DNA from 2 places in the Bacillus sp. EB106-07-01-XG149 genome. Region 2 is predicted to be linked to the other one. Evidence: riboswitches for the same ligand, from Rfam matches in the RefSeq annotation. Region 2 holds a riboswitch; the other holds the start of a gene.
The links. Region 2 has a riboswitch for S-adenosylmethionine ahead of AC3WTA_RS26910 (peptide ABC transporter substrate-binding protein). Riboswitches for the same ligand answer to the same signal wherever they lie in the genome.
Positions count from the first base shown of each region.

Region 1 (7,578 bases), on a different contig from region 2:
TTTACGATTTTGTACGGATTTGAGGGATTCATCAATAAAGCTATAATGAAAGTAAATAAAGTTAGCAACACAGCAATAACAAAGGCATCTGGGACATATTTCTGAGACCATCTCGAAAATACATTTGCACATCGTGTAAGCAATGATTCTTTCTTTCCTGGTTCTGGATTTGTCTCCAATAAAGAATGTTTCATAAATATTCTCCTTTCTAAACTTTAATAAGGTAAATATAAATAACATTCCACAAAAGAAAATAAAATCCTTTTGCACTTGCTGCATACTAATCAACTAGAGTTACACTCAGATGCCGTTACTTTCACCCTCTCATTAACGATTGATTCCCACGGACGTGGTACCCTCGTATTAATAAATATCATTTTATGTTCATTTCCAATTAACTTTATAAACGAAACAAGTTGCTCAGTAGTAAAGGCTCCATTTGTATCTAATCCAACAATGAAATAGTTTCTTAAATTCGCTTCATTTTTTAACTCTTTAACTACAGGAATTATTATTTTAAATCCACAGGAATAACCAATTTCAAAACAAAATTAACAATACTAGTTGGCGGACAACCATTTACAATTCTTCAGGGATGGTTGTCTATCGAAGTTAGCGCAAACGGACGTAACTTTCAGATAATCAATACGCATTTAGAGCCGTTTTCTCCCCCTGTTCAAGTTGCTCAAGGGAACGAATCACTAACAGGACCAGCCAATACAAATCTACCGCTAATCCTTCTAGAAAATTCAAATTCAAGTGCTAACGGAACCAGTTCACCAACATATAGAAATTTCATCACGATATTGTATTAATTCAGCTTCTTATCTTAATAAAAAAATGTATTTCAATTTATAATTTTAATAGAAGGAATAGATTAAGTGGAGGAGGTACTTTGAGGATAGCGCCTTTTCTTTATAAAAACTCAAAATGCTGGCATTGTTAATATTTTCGTTCCATCTGGTGGCGGTCAATGGGCTGTGCAAGCACCAATTATGATTCCAGCTGGCGCTGAACTTGGTGTACCTGCTGCAAAAACAGCAATGGCAATTGCGTGGGGCGATGCTTGGACGAACTTGATTCAACCGTTCTGGGCATTACCGGCATTAGCGATAGCTGGTTTAGGTGCTCGTGATATTATGGGATTTTACGTCGTTAACTTACTATATGCAGGATTTATCATTAGTCTATGTTTCTTATTTATTTAAAACAAAAAGCTAGTTTTATACTAGCTTTTTTACATAATAAATCACTTATTTCCCACGCAATTTATTACGGTCTCCCACTCTATCTCCGTAAGATGTAACGCCTCAAATGAAAAAAAGTCTTCACATACTTTTTCAATTACATGTGGATTTTTCTTAAGGAAATTCCACTGTAACGCTTTAGGAAGAAAATACGTTTCATATTCTTTACTTCCTCTTACTACCTCATCCACTTCTCTTTCACAAATTCCTCTTATTAAATAATCATTCCTTAATTGAATCTGTATTTGTTGAAATATTTCACTACATTTCTTCAATTGGATTAAACAATTAATATATGTACGAAAAAGTTCATTATCATACTGACAACACTTTATAATACGTTCCATTTCATTCATAATGAACGAGCCTTTTCTTCTATGTGTAATAACCACTTTTCCCGCTTCTCTACTTTACTCGTTTTCACAGATTGAAAAACAGATCGTTTTATATCGCGAATGCCGCAAAAACGTAACACACCTCGCTTCATCATAATCCAATCGGCTGATCGATATAATAGTGCGACGTACCATAATGGCGAGTCTAACGTATTAATTACCCATGCCTTCTTCCCTTTCAATAAGCCTTTCGGCAGGGCTCCTTCATATTTATAAGCAAAACCAGCAACGAAAATGCGATCAATAAACCCTTTTAAAATAGCAGGCATCCCCCACCACCATATCGGATATATAAAGAGAAGCGTATCCGCTTCTTCCACTAACGTTCTGTACCGGGCTGTTTCTTCTTCATTTACTAAATCACGTCTTTTCTTCTCCTCATTAAATACAAGGACTGGATCAAATTGTTCTTTATATAAATCAAGTACCTTAACCGAATGATCTGTTTCTTGTAATCCTTTTTGTACATGCTTTAATATCGCCGCGTTAAAACTGGAAGGACTAGGATGAGCGTATACAATTAGTACGTTCACTACAAAACAACTCCCTCTATAAGTTACAGTTTCCCCTTCTTTAACATCTTTTCTACAATTTGCACGTTTTTCGAACTTTGTAATAAACGATTTAATAATGTAAGTAACTCTTCCTTTTCTAAATCTTTCAGTTTCTCTTTAAGCGTACTTTCACCAGCACCTTGAATATCATAAACAACTGCCGCCATATGCTTACAATAATTCTCATATGGACACTCGCAGCTACTTTCTGTAAAATTTTCAAGATCAATCATTACTTCATAGTTTCCTGCATTTCCAGTAACAAAAGCAAATATTTTCTTTTCTTGTATTTCAACATCTTCTACATGTCCTTCTTCATAATATTCAAAACCTTTATCCATAATGTACTTAGGAATCCATTTCGTTATATCATTTAGTAAGTAAGCGTACATAACAACACCTCTTCCTTTAATTCCCTTTTGACTTCCAAAACCCTGCATGTTATTCTAATAACTGTCAAATAGCAAGTCTATATGACAAAACGACTGACACCTATTCGGCGGAGGTGTCTCTTTTCATTTGCAGCCGATATGAAGTGCCTCTTTCAGGCACATTCAATCTTTGACACTACACACTCAACACCATTCCCTTGTATCAGGCTGCTTAAGCAGTCTTTTACTCTACATACTTCAAAAAAAAGAGAGCTTAGCTCCCTTTTCCTGCCTTATAAAATACCCCTTTTTCAGTATAGAGATATTCATCAGCTAATGTAATTTTCCCATCCAGTTTCAGTTCATCTAATAGTCTTGATAAATAAAATTGATGTAACATCTTTTTCGTGAATTTTCCTTCATGATGCGAAACGATATGTTCTTGAATATCTAACAATGATATTGGCTTATCTTGCTCTATCATATATTCATAAACTGTACTACGCAGTTTTACGTATTTTTCGAGTGTCACAGTACTTCGCAACCCCTTTCTTCTTAATATAAATTTTCGTAATCGGTTTTTTTGCAACAAAAAAACCTCTCCGATAAGAAGAAGTTACGTATATATCTTCGTCTTATCTCCCAGAACAAATATGTTCTGCTGGAATTAGCACCTGCATCGCGGTTGCTGGGTTTCATCGGGCCAGTCCCTCCACCTCTCTGGATAAGAAAATATTCACTTAATTCCTACTATACGTAATTTCGTTTTAATTGTCAAATAAATATAACAAATTATATTTTGTTCCTTACTGTTCATACTATACATATATGAATATGCAAGGAGGATTATGAAATGCACGAAAATGCTCGTGGATATGTCCAAAATTCTTTTCAATCATTACAAGAAGCAAAACATTGTTTAGAAGAAGCGCTACAGACTGTTGAAAAAGATTTTAATCGCGCTCGTATTGAACAATCACTTTATGCGATCGAACAAGCTATTCAACGCTGTGATTACACCGTTCATATTTTAGAACAAGATTGAAAAAACTTCCCATCATAAGATGGGAAGTTTTTTCAAATGGCATACTTCATAATTATTACCGTTATAATTAAAAAATATACAGAATTAGCAATTTCTAAAACCCCTACTTTTATAATAGAAATTTTTTTGCCATACAACATAATTGCTCGAATGACACTCGGTATAAAAATAAGAGAACACCACGGATTCATTGAAAATACAATGATTGTTAATACAATATGGTACCCCCATGATATACGGCGATACTTCGGGTTATTTTTCTCGCGAATCATCGTTTTTACATAAAATGTACTTCCTAAAAAATATAAAAATGAAATAAGCGCAATAAATAGTGCTGTTTTATCTATAAGTTTCATTGAAAAATAATAACTAACTAAACCACCAATACAAAAAACAATAATCGCACTAATGTCATTTAGTAACGCTCTTTCATTCTTTTGACGGGCGTAATACATATTTACTATAAATAATGGAATCATTACTGCTACGAATAAAAGAATGCGCCATTCATATAATAGAGAAATCATCCCAAATACGAAAGCGATGATAAAATATACAATTGCTGCATGTAAAAACTCTTTTTTTCGTTTTTGCTTTATGTACGTAAGAAATGGATACGTAGCTAAATAGATAAAGAACCAAGCTAAAAACAATGGAATATGATAAATAGTAGGTTTCCCAAGTATGACACTTAATAGAAATGGTATAACGAGCATGGCCCATGCACCATGTTGCTTCGGAATAACTAACTTCATTAACTATACACCTCCCTTTTGAAAATAGTTCTCACCTACTATTATACAAATAATTTTATATAGTAACGGATATATATTGGACTATTTTTTGACAATAAAAAATGCTCCTTACAATATGTAAGAAGCATGAAAGAGGCAAACGAATATGTAAGTCGCGACCCTACCTTATATGAGTATGCTTTTCTATGCCATGTTATGCTTATCTAATATGCCATATTTCTTTTTGAATCTCGTAAGAATCGTAATCCAAGACGTACTAAATAATAGTAAGAAAACAACATTCGAAATCGCATGGCTCAAATCGAAATAAAAACTTGCGATATAATACGAAATGACAGCTTCCCACGTTGCCTCACGTATGAAACCGAGAAGCCCCCAGAAGTTCATAATCCAACCAAATAAAAATCCAACAAACAATCCGTATAGAAGTCTTCCCCATAGCTTTCTCATTAAAAATGTATTACGTAATAATCCAGCTATAAAACCAATCATACCCCAGGAAAACATTTGCCACGGCGTCCACGGACCTTGCCCTAAAAAGATGTTAGATACGATAGCCGCTGTTGCACCGATCATAAAACCAGTTTCACTCCCAAACACAATTGCAGAAACGATAATGACAAATGAAGTCGGTTGTACACTTGGCAATATCGAAAATGGCACGCGGCTAACTGCTGCAATTGCCGCTAACACAGCAACGAGCACAATTTCACGTGAAACAAAAGCCTTTCTTTCAAAGCGGATATAGAAAGGTAACATAATAATAACTAATAAAAACAAACTACTTAACATGTAATAACCGTCCATGATAAGTGTAGTAAAGAGTAATGTGCCTATTATTACTGCAAAAATACATATTATGAATGCAACATATCGTTTGGACACGCTTCGTACACATCCTCCCACGTTAATGCATATGGCAATTCTTTTCGAATGAATCGATTGATAGATGTTGTATAAAAGAAGTTTCCACTAAAAAATTCCTTCGGTGCATCATTCATAATAACTGCTCCGTCAAATAACATCATGCATTGATCAACGTATTTCGCTGCAAACTCAATATCATGCGTTGCCATTACAATTGTTGTACCTTCTTTTTGTAGCTTTCTAAATAGCTCTCCTACTCTTTCTTTTTTCCACGGATCTAATCCCTTTGTCGGTTCATCAAGTAACAATAAAGTCGGCTTTGATAATAACGTTGTACATAACGCAAGTAGTTGTTGCTCTCCCCCGCTACAATCATGCGGATGGCGTTCTTTAAGCGAATGTAACCAAAACTGTTTTAGCATATCTTCTGCTATTTCTTTTCCTTGTTCTCCATATAACTCACGTGCACGTTCATACACTTCTTCCCACACTGTATCAAATGTAAAATGATAATACGGATGTTGTGATACATACCCGATCCTTTTAAATCGTTCTTTCGAATCAATTTTATGTATCACTTTCCCATTCCACTTTACTTTCCCTCTTCTCGCTTTTTGCACTCCCGCTAAAATCGTTAACAGTGTAGATTTACCTGTACCATTTTTCCCAACGAGAGCTACCCATTTTCCTTTTTCAATCGATACGGTTAAATATCGTAAAATAAGCGGACTATTTTTTTCATATTGGAACGAAATATGCTCTGCGCTTAAAATGACTTCTCGCTTTTCACTTTGTGCTATTGGCTCATTCACATATGATATATCTGAAAAGTTATTCAGTTTCATTTGTGCTTCTCGCACTGTAAACGGAATATCTTCCACGTCCCATTCTAAAAACAATCTTGGAATTTGCGGAATAAATGGACGGAACTTTTCAACTTCCCACATGTTCGCTATAACCGTTTTAGGACTGCCATCATAAACGATGCGGCCGTTATCCATACAAATAACGCGTGTTGCAAGTGGTATCACTTCATCTAAACGATGTTCACTTAAAACGATCGTAATTCCAAGTTCTTCGTTAATACGTTTTAACAATCCTAAAAACTCTTTCGCAGCAATTGGATCTAACTGCGCCGTCGGTTCATCTAATAATAATAATTTCGGCTGCATAACTAATACCGCAGCTAAATTGACGAGCTGCTTTTGCCCGCCAGATAACGTATGAACAGATTGATGCAATAAATCTTGAAATCCTAAGAAGCTAATAAGCTCTGCTATTCGTTTTTGAATAATCTGTGATGGTAACCCGATATTTTCTAAAGAAAATGCTAATTCTTGAATTACCGTATCCATTACGAGCTGATTTTCTGGATTTTGAAATACCATACCAATTTCTTGTGCAGATAATAAATCAGGTACTTCCTCTAATAAAACGTCATCATAAAAAATTTCTCCTGAACGTGTCCCAATTGGAAGTAATTCCTTTTTAAAATGTTTTAATAAAGTCGTCTTCCCAGAGCCTGATCCGCCGGCAAGTGCAATAAACTCTCCTTTTTGAATAGAAAGAGAAATATGCTGTAACGCATATTCGTTTTCATCAGCATATACAAATGATAAATTGTTTATTTCTGCATGCGCCACCATATCCATTCCCTTCCTTCCATTATAATTGGTAAACTAATAAACATCGTAAGTACGACAAACATCACTCCATCGTATTGCTGAAATAGAATAGATTCGACTTTCGGATAAATGATTAGCTTTCCCCCGCCATACGTACTACATATAATAGCAATGATAAGTAGAATACTTAAATAACTGAGCGTATACCAATCTCGTCTTTCCATTCTATACCCAATATATGTCGTACGCTTCGTTACACCAAATCCACGGGCTTGCATAGAATCTGCTGTTTGCAGCGCATCTTCTAACGAACAAATTAATAATACTTGCAGCAATTGCATACCGTTTTTCACCCGTTCAACAATTGAGCCTGCATCTACTTGTACACCTTTTGTCTTTTGGACGAGTGTTATTTTCTGTAATCGCCTCATAAACAAAGGAACAAACCTCACTGTAATCATCGTTAACAATGCTACTTTCGGTGAAATTCTAGAAAACAAATATAAAAATTTATGACTTGAAATAATATCATTATACGAAGCAAACGTAAACATAATCGCAACTAATAATAACCCCATTACTACTCCAAACATAATTGCCTCAAGCTTAATACGGCTATCCCCTAACCAAAATAATGTAGTTCGGCCTCTATGCGTTAATAATGAATTAAATAAAATGACCATAAAAAAGAAAACAATTGTGCTCGGTAACATCTTTCT
Region 1 covers NZ_JBYTDP010000004.1:376,611-384,188, reverse strand. Annotated here, with positions in the region: gene AC3WTA_RS18995 (short-chain fatty acid transporter) at 1-194, opposite strand, end outside; partial or broken gene AC3WTA_RS18990 (SGNH/GDSL hydrolase family protein) at 300-509, opposite strand; partial or broken gene AC3WTA_RS18985 (TIGR00366 family protein) at 930-1,208, shown strand; gene AC3WTA_RS18980 (group-specific protein) at 1,250-1,603, opposite strand; gene AC3WTA_RS18975 (NAD(P)H-dependent oxidoreductase) at 1,600-2,175, opposite strand; gene AC3WTA_RS18970 (SWIM zinc finger family protein) at 2,199-2,588, opposite strand; gene AC3WTA_RS18965 (hypothetical protein) at 2,842-3,159, opposite strand; SAM riboswitch class I at 3,200-3,298, opposite strand; gene AC3WTA_RS18960 (hypothetical protein) at 3,421-3,612, shown strand; gene AC3WTA_RS18955 (YwiC-like family protein) at 3,645-4,367, opposite strand; gene AC3WTA_RS18950 (ECF transporter S component) at 4,551-5,252, opposite strand; gene AC3WTA_RS18945 (ABC transporter ATP-binding protein) at 5,225-6,886, opposite strand; gene AC3WTA_RS18940 (energy-coupling factor transporter transmembrane component T) at 6,859-7,578, opposite strand, start outside.
Region 1: linked by a shared signal. The riboswitch ahead of AC3WTA_RS18965 (hypothetical protein) and the one ahead of AC3WTA_RS26910 (peptide ABC transporter substrate-binding protein) in region 2 are both predicted to bind S-adenosylmethionine.

Region 2 (7,578 bases):
GTATGTATTTACTCAACCAGCTTTAACAATGACAGTCTTGATTGTTGGTTTTATTTCAGGTTTATTCTGGGCTTTAGGACAAGTAAACCAATTAAAAACAGTTGAAAAACTAGGTGTTTCAACTACTGTAACGATTTCTACTGGTATGCAACTTGTTGCAACTTCTATCTTTGGGGTTATCGCTTTCCGTGAGTGGACTACTACAACAACGATTGTTCTGGGAACGATTGCAATCCTATTAATCGTAGTTGGTGTTGTATTCACATCACTAGATGACAAAGAAAATGCACAGCCACCAGGACAATTGAAAAAAGGACTTCTTACTTTAATTGTTTCTACTTTCGGTTACCTTGTATATGTAATTATTATTCGTTGGTATAATATCGATGGTTGGTCTGCTATTTTACCACAAGCAGTTGGTATGTTTGTTGGTGCGGTTGTATTGACATCTAAACATAAACCATTTAACAAATATGCAATCCGTAATGCTTTATCTGGTTTACTATGGGGAACTGGAAACTTATTCTTACTTCTTTCATTACCACGTGTCGGAGTAGCAACAAGCTTCCCATTATCTCAAACTGGAATCGTTATCTCAACATTCGGTGCGATTGTCTTCTTAGGTGAAAAGAAAACAAAACGTCAATTGATCTTTATTGCACTAGGTAGTGTTTTAATTATCGGCGGCGCTGTATTGTTAGGTATGACAAAAGCATAAACTTATAATCTATCAATCCCTGAAGCTTAGCTGCTTCAGGGATTTTTTATTACAACTATTTTTTAAATATAATAATCTTTATAGCCTTATTTGTATCACCTCTCCTCCCTCACATTTCATTCTTTTCACTACAAGTCTTTTCTTTTTACAAAATTCTCTTAAAGATGGTATCGTTTTTTATAACATATCTTCACTAGAAAGGAATAAAGGATATGCTAACTAAACATCGAATTCTATTTATTGGTGCTGGTCGTATGGCAGAAGCTATATTTTCCGGATTACTTAAAACAAGCAAAGAATACATCGAAGAAATTATCGTTTCTAACCGCAGCAACGTAGAAAAGCTAGAACAATTACGAGCGCGATATAATGTGTCTACTGCAACAGATTGGAAGCAGCATGTTACATCTGTTGATACGATTGTTTTAGCAATGCCACCTTCTGCACATGAAGAATTATTAGCAGAATTATCTCCGTTACTATCGAATCAACTTGTCGTAACGGTAGCCGCCGGCATTGGCCCATCTTATTTAGAAGAAAGACTTCCAGAGGGAACACCTGTTGCTTGGATTATGCCAAATACAGCTGCCGAAATTGGAAAGTCTATCTCTTTATATACAATGGGACAATCAGTAAACGAGATGCATCAAGAAACCCTGCAACTACTTTTAAGAGGCATTGGCACTTCGCAACTTTGTACTGAAGAAGAAGTTCATCAGCTTACCGCAGTTACTGGAAGTGCACCTGCTTTCCTTTATTACTTTGCTGAAAGCTTGATTGAAGCAACAAAAAGTTATGGCGTCGATGAAGCAACCGCAAAACACCTTGTCATTCAAATGATTTCTGGCTCTGCTTCTATGCTTGAACAAACGCAAGATCCGCCTAACCTCCGCGAACAAGTAACAACGCCAGGTGGTTCCACAGCTGAAGGTCTCAAAGCTTTATATGAATATAATTTTTCAGAGGCAATTCAAAAAGCAGTAGAAGCAACAAACAAAAAAGCTAGGGGGAAATAATATGAGTTTAACAAGTTTAAAAGACTATACAACATTACATAACGGTGTGAAAATGCCTTGGTTCGGTTTAGGTGTTTTTAAAGTAGAAGATGGTTCAGAAGTAATTGATTCTGTAAAATCAGCAATTAAAAATGGCTACCGCAGCATCGATACTGCAGCAATCTATCAAAACGAAGAAGGCGTTGGACAAGCGATTCGTGAATCAGGTGTTTCACGTGAAGAATTATTTGTTACATCAAAAGTATGGAATAGCGATCAAGGATATGAAACGACACTTCAAGCATTTGAAACTACATTAGAGAAATTAGGTCTAGAATATTTAGATTTATATTTAGTACATTGGCCTGTAAAAGAGAAATATACTGAATCATGGAAAGCGTTAGAAAAACTTTATAAAGATGGCCGTGTTCGTGCTATCGGTGTGAGTAATTTCCACATTCACCACTTACAAGACGTATTTGAAATCGCTGAAATTAAGCCAATGGTCAACCAAGTGGAATACCACCCACGTTTAGCACAAGAAGAATTACACGCTTTCTGTAAAGAACATAACATCCAGCTTGAAGCTTGGTCACCATTAATGCAGGGACAACTACTTGATAACTCAACATTACAAGACATTGCGACAAAATATAATAAATCAACTGCACAAATTATTTTACGCTGGGATTTACAAAATGAAGTTGTAACAATCCCTAAATCTATTAAAGAACATCGCATTATTGAAAATGCAAATATCTTTGATTTTGAATTAAGTGCTGATGACATGAAAGCAATTCAAGCTCTAAATGAAGATCGTCGCGTTGGTCCAGATCCAGATAACTTTAACTTCTAGTAGAAAAACCACTGCCATATGCAGTGGTTTTTCCCGTTGTAGAAAACTGAAAATTTAAACTATATTCCAATTGGTTGACACTTCATTATCCAAGGTGTAAGATTTTGAATTATCAAAGAAACACAAAAATTAATAAAATTTATTCGTTTACTCATTGTATCAAGAGAGGTGGAGGGACTGGCCCTTTGAAACCTCGGCAACAGGTTCATTTTGAATACTGTGCCACTTCCTGCAAGCTTTGTGCTTGAAAGATAGAATGAGGGACTTCGTTTATATACGGGTGCATAACTTGTACGTAAAAATCCCTCTTTCTCAATATGAAAAGAGGGATTTTTTATTTTTCATTTCCCTCATCATCATCCAAACTTAATTATTTAGGAGGAAAATCAAATGAAAAAGAAGTTTGTACCCGGTATTGCATCAGTTGTAGGAGTAAGTATTTTATTAACTGGTTGCGGTAGTTATAAAAATGAAGCAAGCGGAGCAAATGCAAAAGACGAGGCGCCTAGTAAACAGGTTTTGAACTTATCTTCACCTACTGAAATACGAACAATGGATACAGCTCGTGCTACAGATACTGATTCTGGTCAAGTAATGAGAAACGTATTTGAAGGTTTGTATAATCTTAGTGAAGGTAACAAACCTGTCCCTGGTGTTGCAAAATCTCATGAAGTAAGTGGTGATAAAACGAAATACACATTCCATTTACGAGATTCAAAATGGTCAAACGGCACTCCTGTCACAGCGAAAGATTTTGTCTTCGCTTGGCAAAGAGCTGTTGATCCAGCAACAGCCTCTGAATATGCATTTCTATTCTTTGATATTAAAAATGCAACAAAAATTAACAACAAAGAACTTCCAGCCGATCAACTTGGTGTAAAAGCAATTGATGACCATACGTTTGAGGTAGAATTAGAACGTCCTGTTCCGTACTTTATTAGCTTAACAGCGTTCCCAACATTTCTACCAATTAACGAGGAATTCTTTAAATCACAAGGTGATAAGTACGCTTTAGAAGACAATACAATCTTGTACAACGGAGCTTTTACACTAAGCGATTGGAAGCACGAACAAAGCTTTAAATTCAAGAAAAACCCTACCTATTGGGATAAAGATACTGTCAAACTGGAAGAAATCAATTTTAACGTCGTAAAAGAAAAATCTACAGAAGTAAATTTATTCGAGTCAAAACAATTAGATCGTATCAAACTAACATCTGACTTCGTTGATAAATATAAAAAGGATGCTAACTTTAAAGAACGGCCAAACGTAGGGGTACAGTTTCTACGTATGAATCAACAAAACAAAGTACTTCAAAACGTTTCTGCACGCCAAGCAATCGATCAAACAATTGATCGAAAATCCTTTGTAAATACGTTATTAAATGACGGCTCTACACCAACCTCTAGTCTCGTGCCGAAAAACTTTGCAAAAGGACCTGACGGAACAGATTTCCGTGCTGCAAACGGCGATTTAACAAAGGTTGATACAAAATCTGCTCAAGAATTATGGAAAAAGGCAAAACAAGAACTTGGGTCTGAAAAAATAACGTTAGAACTATTAACAAGTGACGGTGACCTTGAAAAGAAAACTGGTGAATTCTTAAAAGGACAACTAGAAAAGAATTTAGATGGCTTAACGGTAAATATAAAGCCGCAACCACGTAAACAACAAGTTTCACTTTTATTAAAAGGTGACTACGAAATTGGAATTGACGGCTGGAGCCCTGACTTTGCGGATCCAATTACATTCCTTGAGCTATTTACAACGAATAACCCTTACAACTTAGATCATTACTCTAATAAGGAGTTTGATGAAACAATAGCAAAAGTAAAAACAACTTTAGCTGGTGATGAAAAAGCTCGCTGGGAAGCATTACTAGCATCCGAGAAAATATTATTTAAAGACTCTGTTATCGCTCCTCTTTACCAAAAAGGCGAATCTTATTTAGAGCGTCCTTATGTGAAAGGAATTGTGCAAGTAGACTTTGCAGGTCAATTAAACTTCAAATGGGCAAAAATTGAAAAATAAAGCGAAACTTTAATCAGTGGGTTTTTCTTCATCCCCACTGATTATTAGCCCACACCAATTGTTTTTTAGCAAAACATATGAAAAGCAGATTCCCTAATACGAGGAAATCTGCTTTTTTAATATATTATTCTAAGAAATTAACAATCTATTTTTATTATTGACATATAGTTCTTTCCAGTGTTAATATTCTAAATAATCAAAGAAACGAAATATTTCACCATCAAAATATAACGTCTACTACGTTGAAACATATAACGATAGATTATAGTTCAACATGTATATACATATAGAACACCTGATTACCTACATACACATATCTATAATAGGTTTTCTCTTCTTCTATAGCTACACTTCAAAACGTGGACATTACGACGTTACGAACAACACATTTAGGGAGGAACGAACAATGAAGAAAAAAGTTGTACCTGTTGTTGCATCTGTTTTAGGGGCAAGTCTATTACTAACTGCTTGCGGGGGAAATAAAGATCATGCAAGCGGAGCGAAAGCAAATGATAAAGCACCTGATAAGCAGGCAATTAACTTATCATTCGCTTCAGAAATTCCAACAATGGATGTTGCAAAAGCAACGGATGGGGAATCCATGAGCGTAATGCGAAATGTTTTTGAAGGTTTATATGCAATGGGAGAAGATAACAAACCAATTCCTGGTGTTGCTGAGTCGGTTGACCTTAGTCCCGATAAAACAAAATATACATTCCACCTGCGTGATTCAAAATGGTCAAACGGTACTCCAGTTACAGCAAAGGACTTTGTCTTCGCTTGGCAACGTGCCGTAAATCCTGATACAGCAGCTGAATATGCATTCTTATTCTTCGATATACAGAATGCGAAACAAATAAGCCAGAAACAATTACCAATTGATCAACTAGGGGTCAAAGCTCTTGATGATAGAACGTTAGAAGTACAACTAGACCGTCCTGTTCCCTACTTCTTAAGCTTAACGACATTCTCAACATTCTTACCAATTAATGAAGATTACTTAAAATCTCAGGGCGATAAATATGGTTTAGAAACAAATCATTTAATTTACAACGGTGCTTTCACATTAGATAACTGGAAACACGAGCAAAGCTTCCAATTGAAGAAGAACCCTAACTATTGGGATGCTAAAACTGTAAAATTAGAAGAAATCAACTTCAATGTCGTTAAAGATAAGTCTACAGAAGTTAACTTATACGATTCAGGACAAATTGATCGTGTTGCTTTGACTGCGGAGTTTGTTGATAAATATAAGGGTGATCCAAATTTCAAAGACCGCGCTGAAGTTGGCATTCAATTTTTACGACTCAATCAAAAAAATGAAACATTAAAAAATCAACATGCACGCCTTGCTATTAACGGAGCAATGAATAAAAAAGCATACGTAGAAACAATTTTAAATAACGGCGCTGTTCCAGCTGAAGGAATGGTTCCTGCAAAATTTGCAAAAAGTCCAGAAGGCAACGACTTCCGTAAAGAAAATGGAAACCTAGTCAAAGATGATGTGAAAACAGCGAAAGAAAACTGGAAAAAAGCGAAACAAGAACTTGGTACTGACAAAGTAACAATCGAACTATTAACAAGCGATAATGCTTTAGCTAAAAAGACTGGTGAATATTTAAAAGGTGAACTAGAAAAGAATCTAGATGGATTAACAGTGAATTTAAAACCACAACCACGTAAACAACAGTTGAAACTACTATTAAGTGGTGATTATGAAATTGGAATTGATGGCTGGGGCCCTGACTTCGCTGATCCAATTACATTCTTAGATTTATTTACAACAGAAAGTGCTTATAACTTCGATAAATACTCTAACAAAGAGTATGATGAGCTCATTCATAAAGTGAAAACAGATTTAGCTGGTGATGAAAAGGCTCGCTTTGAAGCAATGAAGCAAGCTGAAAAAATCCTATTACAAGACGGTGCTGTCGCTCCTTTATACCAACAAGGTCGTTCTTACTTACAACGCTCTTTCATTAAAGGACTTGTAACAACTGACTTCGGCGGTGAATTTAACTACAAGTGGACAGAAGTTGCAAAATAATAAAATAAAAACGGTATCCTTCGGCGGATACCGTTTTTATTTTATACTTCTTTAACTACATGACTTCTTCTCTTTACTATTTCTTTTATAGATACAGTAATTACTGCTACCAATTGTGTAACTAATATAATGACTAATAACGAAATAATATTTTCTCCTAAACTAACTCCCCCAAATATTATTGTATAATAGCCATTCGCTGCATATGTTGCGGGAAATAATTCGCCGATTGTTTGATATGTTTTAGAAAGCATCTCATGTGGTACAATTACACCCGAACTTACAAGTTGTAGCGATAGTGAAATTATATTAAAGATCATACCTGCATTTCCGAAAACAGTTATGAACATTTGTGTTAATGAAAGAAAGGCGAAGAAGACTATTGTCAATAATCCTCTCCCCCTTCTTTTTGCATTGAACTAAAACTCATCATAAATATAACGATAAATATCAAATATGTTCTCCACGTCAAAGAAGGTATATGCCCTGACCAAAGATAGCTAATTAAATAGTTAATTCCCATAATACAAGACGATACTACTAAACTAATACTTATTAGTTTTACATATTTGAGCATATCTTTTCTCCTTACTTTTCTATCTCTTCAAATTGCAGATTTACCGGCTCTTCTAGTAGTGTTTCATAAAAGTTTTCAGCCAAATCTGTTGAAGAAATTTTTTCATCCACTTCATCAAATCGAATACTATCTAGCCACACACAACCTTCTCCTGATAATAAGACACCAAATGCAATACCAAGCGCTCCTTCTTTTATATCTAATACAACCGAATACGATTGCCAGTTATTCGTATTTTTAATTGGGCGATTTTGCATGTTATCCATAGCGAGTGGTTCTGTATCTTTTCCGTCTACTCGCATCCACAATCCTGCCCAATCTCTTACGTTCTCACTCTTAATAAATGCTGTTAAA
Region 2 covers NZ_JBYTDP010000012.1:49,737-57,314, forward strand. Annotated here, with positions in the region: gene AC3WTA_RS26895 (GRP family sugar transporter) at 1-718, shown strand, start outside; gene proC (pyrroline-5-carboxylate reductase) at 931-1,734, shown strand; gene AC3WTA_RS26905 (aldo/keto reductase) at 1,736-2,569, shown strand; SAM riboswitch class I at 2,723-2,827, shown strand; gene AC3WTA_RS26910 (peptide ABC transporter substrate-binding protein) at 2,960-4,600, shown strand; gene AC3WTA_RS26915 (peptide ABC transporter substrate-binding protein) at 5,007-6,647, shown strand; gene AC3WTA_RS26920 (ABC-2 transporter permease) at 6,689-7,036, opposite strand; gene AC3WTA_RS26925 (hypothetical protein) at 7,033-7,224, opposite strand; gene AC3WTA_RS26930 (helix-turn-helix domain-containing protein) at 7,236-7,578, opposite strand, start outside.